Regions from separate parts of the Paenibacillus sp. AK121 genome, predicted to be linked through region 2. Evidence: predicted binding sites of a transcription regulator. Region 2 holds the regulator's gene; the other holds the start of a gene.
The links. The regulator CtsR, encoded in region 2, represses protease genes until heat stress. The targets are predictions, from matches to a motif close to ATGGTCAATAAAGGTCAAACA.

Region 1 (6,768 bases), on a different contig from region 2:
ACCGGAACGTTAAAATCTACACGAACAAACACCCGTTTTCCATTCAGTTCTATATCACGTACGCTCTTTTTGTTCATCTCCATATTCCTCCGCACCCTTATAATTTTACGAAACAGGAATTTAAGGCACATTTTGATATATAAAGAGCGGAAACAATAACACCTGTTTCCGCTCTATGATGTTGCTCGATAAGGAAATTCTTATTTAGCCAATTTAGCGAAGTATTCCAACGTACGGATCAATTGTGCAGTGTAGGACATTTCGTTGTCGTACCAAGCTACAGTTTTAACCAGTTGTTTGTCGCCAACAGTCAGAACTTTAGTTTGAGTAGCGTCAAACAGGGATCCGAAAGTCAGACCTTTGATGTCAGAAGAAACGATTTGATCTTCAGTGTATCCGTAAGTTTCAGGATCGGAAGCTTCTTTCATCGCTGCGTTGATTTCTTCAGCAGTTACGTTTTTCTCCAGAACTGTTACCAGCTCAGTCAGGGAACCTGTTGGTACTGGAACACGTTGAGCTGCGCCATCCAATTTACCTTTCAGCTCAGGGATAACCAGACCGATTGCTTTAGCAGCACCAGTAGTGTTAGGGATGATGTTTTCAGCTGCTGCGCGAGCACGACGGAAGTCACCTTTAGCATGTGGAGCATCCAAAGTGTTTTGGTCGCCAGTGTAAGCGTGAATTGTAGTCATCAAGCCTTCAACGATACCAAATTTGTCTTGCAATGTTTTAGCCATAGGAGCCAGGCAGTTAGTTGTGCAAGAAGCACCGGAAATTACAGTTTCAGATCCGTCCAGAATTTCATGGTTTACGTTGTAAACGACAGTTTTCATGTCGCCAGTAGCTGGAGCGGAGATAACAACCTTTTTAGCGCCGCCTTTCAAATGTTTCTCAGCAGCTTCTTTAGTTGTGAAGAAACCTGTGCATTCCAGAACGATGTCTACACCCAGGTCTCCCCAAGGCAATTCTTCAGGGTTACGGTTAGCCAAAACTTTAACTTCTTTACCGTTTACTTTGAAGAAACCGTCATGTACTTCTACTTCCCCTTGGAAAGTACCTTGTGTTGTATCATATTTCAACAGATGTGCCAGCATTTTGGAATCTGTCAAGTCGTTAATTGCTACTACTTCAATACCTTCTACGTCTTGAATACGGCGGAAAGCAAGGCGTCCAATACGTCCGAAACCGTTAATACCAACTTTAACTGTCATGAGTGAGTTCCTCCCAAAGTTCGTTTAGTTTAGTTTTATATATTCAAGACAGACCCGAAAGCCCGTCAAGACAACACAATTAAAAAACCTTATCAATCTCTTAAATAACGGCTTACAATCTCGGCAGCAGCGCCTTCGTCGGTGACAAGAATGTCTTCCTGTCCGAAACGCAATACCGCATGAATAGCAGCCGCCTTGCTCTTGCCTCCAGCCACACCTAACACCGTCTCCGTACGCCTGATGTCCTCCAAACGGAGTCCAAGCGTCAGCATTCTGTGAACAACGACGCCGTCTTCGTTAAAATAATAGCCAAACGATTCGGCAACCGCGCCCTCATTGCTGATCTGGGCAAAGGTTTCAGGGTCAAGCTTGCGTCTGTGGGCCATTGCTATGGCGTTGCCTATTCCGTGAATGATAATACGACTTTCTCGAATCAGGCTCAATATATCCTGAATATTCGTATCCTCAAGCAAGGAGTTGTAAGCATGATTGCTGAGCAAATCCGGTACATGGAGCAGACGGTATTGAGCGCCGACCTTGCGAGCCATCGTGGAGGCAATTGTATTTGCCTGCATTTCCATGCTCTCTCCCAAACCCCCGCGTGCCGGTACAAACCATCCGCCTTTAAGCGGGCCGTTAGCAGGTAATGTCAGTTGTTCCGCCACATCTGCAATCGTCGTGCCACCTGTTACAGCGACCACGTCCTCGTCATCCATAACACTCAGCAGCGCCTTTGCGCCAGCACGGCCCAGTTCCTGCTTCGCTAACGGTGAAGCATCCGAATCCCCTGGAACGACAACCACCTTCCTCAAACCGTAGGCTTGACGAATCTGATCCTCCAATTGGGACAGGCCGAACAAGTTGTTCGCAATCGGCTCCAGCTGTTCCAGCAGATCCAGTCCTGCTTTGCTCACCTTCATGCCCACACTCTCAATCTCAATTAGCCCTTGCGCTTTAAGGAGATCAGTCTCAGCGCGCAGTACGCGCTCGGTCATATCCAGTGAAGCTGCCAGTGTTCTGCGTCCAATAACTTCGGACAACATAATCTGATGCAGGATCGTGTACCTTTTTTTCAAAACATCCATGAGGTCGGGCAGAAGCTGCTTCTGTATTTCTAATATCTTTCGCATGCTTTCCACTCCCGCACACTTCTAAGTTCTGTCTCTATGCTATATCTCTAACTGGTCTTAAAATGTCCCGGGATAACTTTTTAAGTCCCACGTATATCTTACCCAATATTTGCTTCACATGCAAGTCTATCTGAACCTATATTTCTCAACTTTTTATGTGAATATGCGCACGTAATAAAAGCTTGCAATTCAATGCCGTATATCATATAATCATCTTTGTTTCCAATTAATTAGTTAGTTGCTTGTAATGTTCATCTGTGCGCCCGTGGTCCAACGGATATGACGTAGGCCTCCGGAGCCTGAGATCGAGGTTCGATTCCTCGCGGGCGCGTCGTTTTATATGATTGGCTAAATGTTCCATATAATGTTTTTAACCAAAAAGAGCGCTGAGCGCTCTTTTTTTAATTAATAGTTTGACTTTCTTTGACTTTTTGTTTGAAATTGTTTATCATGTGGTTAATACGGTAACAGTTTATAAATAGGGATGTGTAATCGGCATATCCACCAAATCCACTAACGATATTTAAGGGAGGTTTTTTGACGTGAGCTATGTTCCTATGGTAGTAGAACAAAGTAACCGCGGCGAACGCGCCTATGACATTTATTCCAGACTGTTGAAGGATCGCATTATTTTGTTGGGCTCGGACGTCAATGACGTTGTAGCCAACTCAATTATTGCACAAATGCTGTTTTTGGCTGCTGAAGATCCTGAAAAAGACATTCACTTGTATATTAACAGTCCTGGCGGTTCCATCACAGCTGGTATGGCCATTTTCGATACGATGCAATACATTAAACCTGACGTATCTACCATTTGTGTAGGTATGGCTGCTTCCATGGGTGCTTTCTTGCTGAATGCAGGTGCCAAAGGCAAACGTTTTGCCTTGCCAAACAGTGAAATTATGATTCACCAACCACTGGGCGGTGCACAAGGACAGGCAACGGATATCGAAATTCGCGCCCGTCGCATTCTGAAAATGCGTGACAAATTGAACCGCATTCTCGCAGATCGCACAGGTCAACCACTGGAACGCATCGAAAAAGACACAGACCGTGACTATTTCATGTCCGCTGATGATGCCAAAGAATACGGTATTATTGATAAAGTGTTAACTAGCTCCTCTCCAGAAGGTGTATAAGAAAAGTGGTTTACTTTTGAATAGCTGTTAAATAGAAAGGCTGCCTCGGATTTTTGTATCCAGTAGGCAGCCTTTTTATTTACTATAATTTTTTATATATAGCTAAACCAAATTATTGATTTTGTCCCGCAAAAGGCTTCCCGCCCTGAGGCAGCAGTTGAGCGAACGAGTAAGTAAACTCCGGAATTCCATACGCGTATGGAGCATAATCATACAAATCAAACACGATGGTTAGTCCACTATTGGTCACATAAAAATTCTGATCTGCGGCCAACTCTTTAAATTTTTCAAAACCTTCGCCAGCCTGGAGCGCATCAATTTTTTTCTTCAAATCAGCATTCAAAAACTTTTTATAGTTCGGATTTGCCTTCAATACGTCAGACAATTGCAGCAGCTTGCCATCAGCGAGCGAGAACGTGTATCCTTTACGCGCCGTCATACCATGTGCGCCACCTGTATACGAGTAGTCCTGCATAATCACACTTAGAATACCGTCCTTGTTATAGGCAATTGCAAAATCATTCTCGAAATCATACGGTCTTTCTGCTGTAACCTCTCCGTCTGCCACCATCTTTTTGCCTGCTGCCAATACTGTCTCTGCATGCTTTTTTAGCACATTATTAATGGCCTGTTGAGCCTCAGGATTCAGCTGGCTGCCGCTGATTTGTGGATACTTAATCTTATAAGACACCTTTGCATTACTCGAAGCTGGAAGCGTCTGAGACGCAATTGTGATTGGATTTAGCTGGCTTTTACTTAATGTTACGGTTTTCTGAACTGCATTCCACTGAGCATCGATACCCAGATAGTCTTTCAGCAGACTCATAGGAATGTACAGCTTCCCGGCGATCATTTTGGCATCCATGCTGCGCGTGTTGATTCCGTTCACATTGACATAGGCATCCGAGGAGGAGACCACGATATAGAGCTTGTTGTACCCACTCCCCACTGTATATGTCCCTTCTTTGGTGTCATAGCTCACCGGAATTTCCAAGCTGTCACGCAGTGCTGCCACTGGAATCATGGTGTTCCCGTTCACTTGAATACCTTTAGAGGCCAACGTTTTACCATTCCATTGGATGGCGATCCCTGGTTGCTGTGTTGTCGCTTGCTGCTGTTTGGTCGATGCTGCCCCAATATAGGAAACGGGAATAACCGCAACCCCTGCTAAAATTCCCGCTGCCAGCAATGCTGAGCCCCATTTTTTTGTATGTTTGTTCATCGTAAGTATTCCTCCTATTGCAAATCTGTATAATCTATGTGTTTTGATCACTTTTCTTATTATATCTATACCCTATTGTATGTAGTTTACAATCTGTACACTCCTTGATTTCAATCTGTACACCTAACAGCCATTAGCTATGACAGACTCATTACAAAACGGTTTCAATAGACAAAAGAAGCCAACAAGTCATCCTGCAATGTTGCAGGCGCTTGCGGCTCCGCTTAATGGTCTATACTAGTTCATCTCATATTGGGCAGACACTTGGACTTTCACCGTTACTTGACCCGACTGTATCTCTGTTCCGCCACTCATATCCATGAGCGCTTTGGACATGGCATTCTCACGTTGTGTGTAAACCTGAGCTTCCCCGCCATCTACTGTCACATTCACCAGAGCTCCTAAACCGCGTTTAGCTGATTTTGCTACGGCACTTGCTTTGGATTGAGCATTATCCAACGCCTTTGCAATTGCTGCTTCCTCATAAGCGGAAGGATTCTCTACGGAAAACTGTATATTATCTACGTTGTTTGCACCGGAATTTGTAGCCTCATCCAACAGTTGACCAATTTTATCCAAATTGCGATATTTCACTGAAAGTGTATGGTTGGCCATGTAGCCTTTGAGCTTCTGTCCTTCTTTCTCGTTATAGGTATAGTTAGGCTGTACAGAGAACTGGCTTGTCTGAATATCGTCTGCACTAATGCTCCATTTTTCTTTTAACAGCTGTGTAACCTTGTTTATTTTCGCAGCATTGGCTTTTTGAGCTGCAGCAGCGGTGTTTCCTTCCGATTGCACACCAATAGAGAGATAAGCGATATCTGGCTTAGCCATTATTTCACCACTTCCACTCACGTTAATTACACCATTCGCCGTCGTCGCCGTTGCTGCATAAGCGCGATCAGCTCCCGTCCACAGCCCTCCTGCTATTCCCCCAGCTAATAATGCTCCTGCAAGAATTGCTGTGCTTACTGTTTTTGTCCAAACTCTCATTGTAGTCAGCCTCTTTCTTGAAAATGTTTGTACCTTCCAGACGGAAAAAACGGGAAAAGGTTGCAGTCAAGCGGTATAAATTTCCGAAACAGAGCATTACCTAGGGGTTTCAACTATTTGTAGCTTGGACTTAACGCGGTCGCTATATTCAAATAAATATACATAAATAGCTTAATGGCGGGGCTGGTTGAATGCTTTTTTCTGGATACAAAAAAAGCCCCCGAGGGGGCTTTCACTAAGAGCATACATCATATCACAAAGCAAATGCTCGTTTATTGATTTTCCAGCTCTACCTTACTAACCAGACTTACTAAAGCGTTTACAGCCTGTTCGGCGTCCGCACCTTCAGCACTAATATTGATTTCAGTACCTGTACTGATGGCGAGGCTCATAATACCCATGATGCTCTTGGCATTAACCTTTTTGTCTTCTTTTTCCACAAAAATTTCAGATGAATATTTATTCGCTTCCTGTACGAACAACGCAGCAGGTCTGGCGTGCAGTCCTGTTTTCAAGCGTACGACTACTGGATGTTTTGACATGTCAGCTTACCCCCTCATCAAATAAATCTGGACGCTATTTACTCCATTTTATTTATCACATTATAACATTAACCCGGGACAGACACTAGAAAAAAAACTAAAAAAACCGGTTCTAAAAGCCCCTCAGACCCTCTTTTACGGAATTAGGCCGTTTTCCCCCCTGATTTTGTCAGCCATCTCATCAATTTTGCGAAGTCGATGATTTACACCCGATTTACTCACGACCCCTTTGAGCATTTCCCCGACTTCTTTTAAATTCAAATCGGGATGAGCGAGCCGAATTTCTGCCACTTCACGCAGTTTATCTGGCAAGGTCTCCAAACCAACTTCCCTCTCCAGCAACTTAATATTCTCAATTTGCCGGACAGCAGCTCCGATCGTCTTGTTCAAATTAGCTGTTTCGCAATTAACAATACGGTTTACGGAATTGCGCATATCGCGCATGATACGTACATCTTCAAATTTGAACAAGGCTTGGTGCGCCCCAATGATACTGAGCAGCTCAATGATCTTCTCGCCTTCCTTGATGTA
Region 2 (6,768 bases):
TAAGTGCGTATTTTTTTAAAAGGTCCAAGTATATGAGCGAGGTGACGAAGTTATGAAGATCAGGCAATTACAACGTGAGGAATTTGAGGCAGCTATTGAATTATCCCAGTATGCTTTTCAGTTTACAATGCCCCCGGAGGATCTGGAGAAAGCTAAGAAGAAATTCAAACCAGAACAAACATGGGGAATCTTCGACGGGCACGAATTGAATGCTAAACTGACCTTGCTGCCGCTACAAGTATACATACATGGTCAGGTTTTTGATATGGGGGGCATTGCTGGTGTGGCAACGTGGCCGGAAAAGCGTCGCGGGGGTATGGTTTCACGTTTGTTGACGCATGCGCTTGAAGAGATGAAGACTGCAGGACAAAGCCTTTCTTTTCTGCATCCATTCTCATTTGCCTTTTATCGTAAATTTGGATGGGAAACATATACGGAGTACAAAAAGTACGTCATTCCAATTGATAAATTCCCTGCTAAACTTAAAACAGAAGGTATAGTCAAACGGGATATCAAAAATATTTCAGAATTGGACCAAGTGTATCAATCGTATGCTTCACGTTACAATGGTACGCTGGTACGAGATAAGGAATGGTGGCAGGAACGGATTTTAAATGAAAATTATCGAACTGTAGTATATTACACGGATGCAGGCAATCCTCAGGGATATGCACTATACAAAATAGAAGATAAACAGTTAAATTGTGATGAGTTGGTATATGAAAATGAGACGGCACGTCGGGCTTTGTGGACTTATTTTGCAAATCATGACTCAATGATAACCCAAGGTAAATTTATTTACGTTCCAGCAGATGACAACCTGCCCTTTTTACTCGATGATCCGCGAATTCAACAGGAAACGGTGCCTTATTTTATGGGGCGTATTGTGGATGCAGTTGCTTTTGTAGAGAGATACCCTTTTGAGCAGATTGGAGAAGAAACAAGTTTGACCTTACATCTGACAGATCGGTATGCCCCTTGGAATGAAGGAGTATGGAGATTAACAATTACTACGGAGGGGCAAGGACATCTGGCAAGAGTGGATACAAGCAATTTATCTGACAACGCCTTAGCAACTGACTTGAAACTGGGGATTCAGTCATTAACAACTTTAATGCTCGGCTACCAGCAAGCTGATAACCTGTCTAATTGGGGGCGTATTGAAGGAAGCAGTAAGTCTGTGGCTGCACTTAAACGTGTAATACCAATAAAACAAACGTTCTTATTGGATTTTTTCTGATAAAGCTCCAATTGGTTCTTCTTAATGTCCAACTTTTTTTTAACCAAATTGGATGTGGTTTATCATAATTACTCAAAGCTCTTTCCATAATGGGAAGAGTTTTTTGTAATATGGTATAAAACATAATTAGATTGCGAAAAATGGTATTGACCCCTTGGCAAAAATGAAATTTGTGCTATAATACGAATATAGTCAAAGAAAGTCAAAGTCAATTGGAATCAGTGTGATTCCACAAAAGTATTATGTTGTTGGATTGGCCGTATATAACAATTTGACAGCAAAAAAGTAAAAAATAACGACCTGATTTGCGTATAGTTAGGAGCTGCTTCTTATGGACAGAAGAGAAGTGTATGATTTATCGCAAATAAAGGTCACACTAGAAACAAAACGGTACAATTCCAATGGATGTAGAACAGGCAATAGCCTGAATACAGCTTAGATTCGTGACTATACCGTTTGGTTAAGTTCAATATACGGCGGACTCTGTGGAGCGTGAAATGTATTTGAATTCTTGCGTTTCCGTTAGTGGAGGATGATGAAATGCGCAATGTTTCCGACATTATTGAACAATATTTGAAGAGCATGCTGCTGGAAAGTCCCCAAGGCTTAGTGGAGATTCAGCGTAATGATCTGGCTGACCGCTTTTCCTGCGTACCGTCGCAAATTAATTATGTAATTAGTACCCGGTTTACGCTGGAAAAAGGTTATGTGGTGGAAAGTAAACGCGGTGGTGGAGGCTACATTCGAATTCAGCGAATTCAATTACCTGCACAACATGCGATCCATACACACCTTCATCAGAGCATCGGGGAGGAAATTAGCCAATCGGCAGCAGAAGGACTGATTTATCAGTTAGAGGAAGCTCATTTTTTAAGCAAAAGGGAAGCTGGTCTAATGAAGGCTGCTTTATCAAGAGATACATTATTGCTAAAGCTTCCCTATCGTGACCAACTGCGAGCAAGATTGCTTAAGGCTATGCTGATCTCGTTGCTGGCGGCCAAATAGCTAGTATCCATTAACCAGTGAATAGAGATTTGCAATTCAGATGTAGGGATTTGTAAAAATCCTGACGTTGAAGGAGGTGCTTTTATGCTGTGCCAAGAATGTAATATGCGGCCGGCAACTTTGCATTTCACCAAAATTGTGAATGGCGAAAAGACAGAGTTTCATATTTGTGAGACATGTGCGAAGGAAAAAGGGGAGATGATCCCTGGAACACCTAATGGCTTTTCGATTCATAGCTTGTTGTCGGGGATGTTGGATTTTGACTCCAGCACAAAGAGCCAGTCTTCAGGTCACACTGTTCCCCAAAATCTGCAATGCAAGGATTGCGGTATGACTTATACACAGTTTAGTAAGCTAGGACGTTTTGGATGTCCATCATGCTATCAATATTTTGATAGTCGTCTGGACCCTCTGTTCAAGCGTGTGCATGGTAGTACGAGTCATGTTGGGAAAGTTCCGGTCCGTACTGGAGGCCGATTAAAGGTTAAACGGCAAATTGATGATTTGAAAAAAGAGATGCAACAACACATTGTACAGGAAGAATTCGAATCAGCTGCTGAGCTTAGGGATCAAATCAGAAAGCTTGAAAAAGAAATGACTGAAGAGTAAAGTTTGTGAAGAGTAGGAGGGAATGCGTGATGCCCAATATCCGATTTACGGAAAAGCCGCTAAGTGATTGGATGCGTGGTGATGCTGCGGATTCGGAGATTGTCATTAGCAGCCGGGTAAGAATTGCGCGTAACTTGCAGCATCTGCCTTTTCCCATGCTTGCTACCAATCAGCAGTCGGAAGAAGTGCTTCAACGCTTAACGGATATCCTTCAGTATGATGATTTGCGTCGTTTTGGTACTTTTCATACCTTGAAAATATCCGAGTTGGATGAGATCGACAAGCAGGTACTGGTTGAGAAGCACTTAATTAGTCCTAATTTGGCGAACGAATCTCGCAACGGTGCTGTGTTGATTAGTGATGATGAATCAGTTAGTGTTATGATAAATGAAGAGGATCATCTGCGTATTCAGTGCTTATATCCGGGATGTCAGGTGAGAGAAGCCTGGGAACGCGCCATGGTCATTGATGATGCATTCGAAGCTCATGTTGATTATGCATTTGATGATCGGAGAGGTTTTCTGACCAGTTGTCCGACGAATGTCGGCACAGGTATGAGAGCTTCGGTGATGATGCATTTACCCGCATTGGTCATGACTCACCAAATCAATCGTATATTGTCCGCTGTTTCACAGGTCGGTCTTACAGTTCGCGGCATTTATGGTGAAGGCAGCGAAGCAGTTGGAAATTTGTTTCAGGTATCTAATCAGATTACCCTGGGACAAACCGAAGCGGAAATTATCGAGAATCTGCATGGCGTGGTGCTGCAAATTATAGAGCACGAACGTTCTGCCAGAGAACGATTGATGAATGAATCCATGCTGCGGATTACAGATCGGGTGATGCGTTCATTCGGTATTTTGTCATATGCAGCAGTTTTGGATTCCAAGGAGGCTGCACAGCGGCTGTCCGATGTACGTCTCGGTGTAGATTTAGGGATTTTGGAGCGTCCTTCCATTGCAGCGATGAATGAGCTTAATGTGATGACGCAACCTGGCTTTCTGCAAAAAAGCTTTGGGGATAAAATGAATACCGGTGAGCGCGATATGTACCGGGCGAAGCTGATCCGGCAAAAATTAGGCACAACCCTTTAATATATAGAATTATCTGAAATACACATTGTGGAGGTGCAGGATATATGATGTTTGGAAGATTTACGGAACGTGCACAGAAAGTGCTTGCCTTGGCCCAGGAAGAAGCTGTTCGATTGGGACACAACAACATTGGCACAGAGCACATTTTGCTAGGACTCATTCGTGAAGGCGAAGGAATAGCAGCGAAAGCCTTAATCGGTTTAGGGCTGGGACTGGAAAAAATCCAGGATGAAGTGGAAACACTGATTGGACGCGGTCAAGAGCAACCAACGAACATTGCCTATACTCCACGTGCCAAAAAAGTCATTGAGCTGTCTATGGACGAAGCGCGTAAATTGGGGCATACCTATGTAGGTACCGAGCATATTTTGCTAGGTCTCATTCGTGAAGGTGAAGGCGTAGCAGCACGTGTACTGAACAACCTGGGTATCAGTCTGAACAAAGCGCGTCAGCAAGTGCTTCAATTGCTCGGCAGCAGCGAGGCAGTTTCCAGTCATCACGGTGCTCCAGCTAATGTCAGCACGCCAACCCTGGACAGTCTGGCACGCGATCTGACAGCTTCTGCGAAGGAAAATAACCTGGACCCCGTTATTGGGCGCAGCAAGGAAATTGAGCGCGTTATTCAAGTGCTCAGCCGCCGTACAAAGAACAATCCTGTTTTGATCGGTGAACCTGGGGTAGGTAAAACAGCGATTGCCGAAGGATTGGCACAAAAAATCATAGCGAATGAGATTCCTGAAACATTGCGCGACAAACGCGTAATGACACTCGATATGGGATCTGTCGTAGCAGGTACTAAGTATCGTGGTGAATTTGAGGATCGCTTGAAGAAGATTATGGACGAGATTCGTCAAGCCGGAAATATCGTACTGTTCATTGATGAGCTGCATACGCTGATTGGTGCTGGTGGAGCAGAAGGCGCAATTGATGCGTCCAACATCCTGAAACCTGCTCTGGCACGTGGCGAGCTGCAATGTATCGGTGCTACTACGCTGGATGAATATCGCAAATATATTGAAAAAGATGCTGCTTTGGAGCGTCGTTTCCAACCTATTACAGTGGATCAACCTTCTCCAGAAGAAGCAATCCAAATCTTGTATGGTCTGCGCGACCGTTATGAAGCGCATCACCGTGTAAAAATCACGGATGAGGCTATTGAAGCTGCAGTAAGATTGTCAGATCGTTATATTACTGATCGCTTCCTACCGGATAAGGCTATTGACCTTATTGATGAAGCAGGCTCCAAGGTAAGGCTGAATTCCTATACAGTACCGCCAAACCTGAAACAGCTGGAAAACCGTCTGGAAGATATCCGCAAGGAAAAAGATTCAGCGGTACAAAGTCAGGAGTTTGAAAAGGCAGCTGCGCTACGCGATACAGAGCAAAAGATTCGTGAAGAGCTGGATGTCACTAAAAACCAATGGAAAGAACAACAGGGGCGTACAGATTCCGAAGTTACGCCAGAGGATATCGCTCAGGTTGTTGCCATCTGGACTGGTGTCCCAGTCAGCAAGCTAAAAGAAGAAGAAACACATCGCTTGCTGAATATGGAGCAACTGTTGCATGAACGGGTGATTGGACAGGACGAAGCTGTTAAGGCAGTAAGCCGGGCGATTCGCCGGGCACGCGCCGGTCTGAAAGATCCGAAGCGTCCAATCGGCTCCTTTATTTTCCTCGGTCCAACTGGGGTTGGTAAAACAGAGCTGGCACGCGCCTTGGCTGAATCTATGTTTGGTGATGAAAATGCGGTTATCCGTATTGATATGTCCGAATATATGGAGAAGCACTCCACATCCCGTCTGGTAGGAGCGCCTCCAGGGTACGTTGGATATGAAGAAGGCGGTCAACTGACTGAGAAGGTACGTCGTAAGCCTTACTCTGTTGTGTTGCTGGATGAAATTGAAAAGGCACACCCAGAAGTATTCAATATTCTGCTGCAAGTGTTGGAGGATGGACGTCTGACGGATTCCAAAGGTCGTGTTGTTGACTTCCGTAACACACTCATCATTCTAACATCTAACGTTGGTGCGCAGGCAATCAAACGTAACTCCACGCTTGGTTTTACAGCTGTTGTGGACGCTGGGGCGGATTACGATAACATGAAGGGCAAAGTGATGGATGAACTGAAGAAAAGTTTCCGTCCTGAGTTCTTGAACCGGATAGATGAAATTATCGTTTTCCATTCTCTCGAAGAAAAACATATTGCTGAAATTGTTTCACTCATGTCTGAGGAGCTGCGTAAGCGTCTGAATGAGTATGAGGTGGACTTTGAGTTGACAGACAAGGCTAAGAATTTCCTTGCTAAGGAAGGCTTCGATCCAGCGTATGGTGCGCGTCCATTGCGTCGTGCAATCCAGAAGCATATTGAAGATCGCCTGTCCGAGGAACTGTTGACTGGAAACATTTCTAAAGGCGACTCTCTCTACATTGATGAAGAGAACGGTGCATTGACAGTAACGAAAAAGGATAATGTATCCGCGAAGTCCTAAAGCAGTTTAGTAAATAAAACATTAGAAAAGGGTGTCTCGCACGCTGGAAAGCTATTGCGAAGGCACCCTTTTTGTGTATTGAATATCTTGAAAGGGTAGGCTAAAAGCTTTGGGAAAGTTTGTGATACTGCTTTACGTCCGCCAAGCTTCAATGGTAAACTTTTATTGTTACAGCTCTTTCAGGTGCTGTGTGAAGATAAATTTGACATCATCGTCGTCAAGAAGGAGCCAGGGAATAAAGTATGGCTAAAGTGAAAACTAAATTTTCCTGTACGGAATGTGGCTATGAATCGCCTAAATGGTACGGAAAATGTCCTGGATGCCAGGCATG

Region 1: clpP (ATP-dependent Clp endopeptidase proteolytic subunit ClpP) is a predicted target of CtsR. The motif match lies at 2,752-2,772, and genes of this name have one in related genera.

The regions. Positions count from the first base shown of each region.
Region 1 covers NZ_JAHPJM010000011.1:22,480-29,247, reverse strand. Annotated here, with positions in the region: gene KSP24_RS18525 (phosphoglycerate kinase) at 1-77, opposite strand, end outside; gene gap (type I glyceraldehyde-3-phosphate dehydrogenase) at 201-1,211, opposite strand; gene KSP24_RS18515 (sugar-binding transcriptional regulator) at 1,304-2,341, opposite strand; tRNA gene KSP24_RS18510 (tRNA-Arg) at 2,601-2,672, shown strand; gene clpP (ATP-dependent Clp endopeptidase proteolytic subunit ClpP) at 2,884-3,480, shown strand; gene KSP24_RS18500 (PdaC/SigV domain-containing protein) at 3,593-4,702, opposite strand; gene KSP24_RS18495 (SIMPL domain-containing protein) at 4,940-5,695, opposite strand; gene KSP24_RS18490 (HPr family phosphocarrier protein) at 5,968-6,237, opposite strand; gene whiA (DNA-binding protein WhiA) at 6,373-6,768, opposite strand, start outside.
Region 2 covers NZ_JAHPJM010000019.1:186-6,953, forward strand. Annotated here, with positions in the region: gene KSP24_RS23180 (GNAT family N-acetyltransferase) at 53-1,240, shown strand; gene KSP24_RS23185 (CtsR family transcriptional regulator) at 1,781-2,245, shown strand; gene mcsA (protein-arginine kinase activator protein McsA) at 2,330-2,854, shown strand; gene mcsB (protein-arginine kinase McsB) at 2,884-3,948, shown strand; gene clpC (ATP-dependent protease ATP-binding subunit ClpC) at 3,993-6,437, shown strand; gene radA (DNA repair protein RadA) at 6,680-6,768, shown strand, end outside.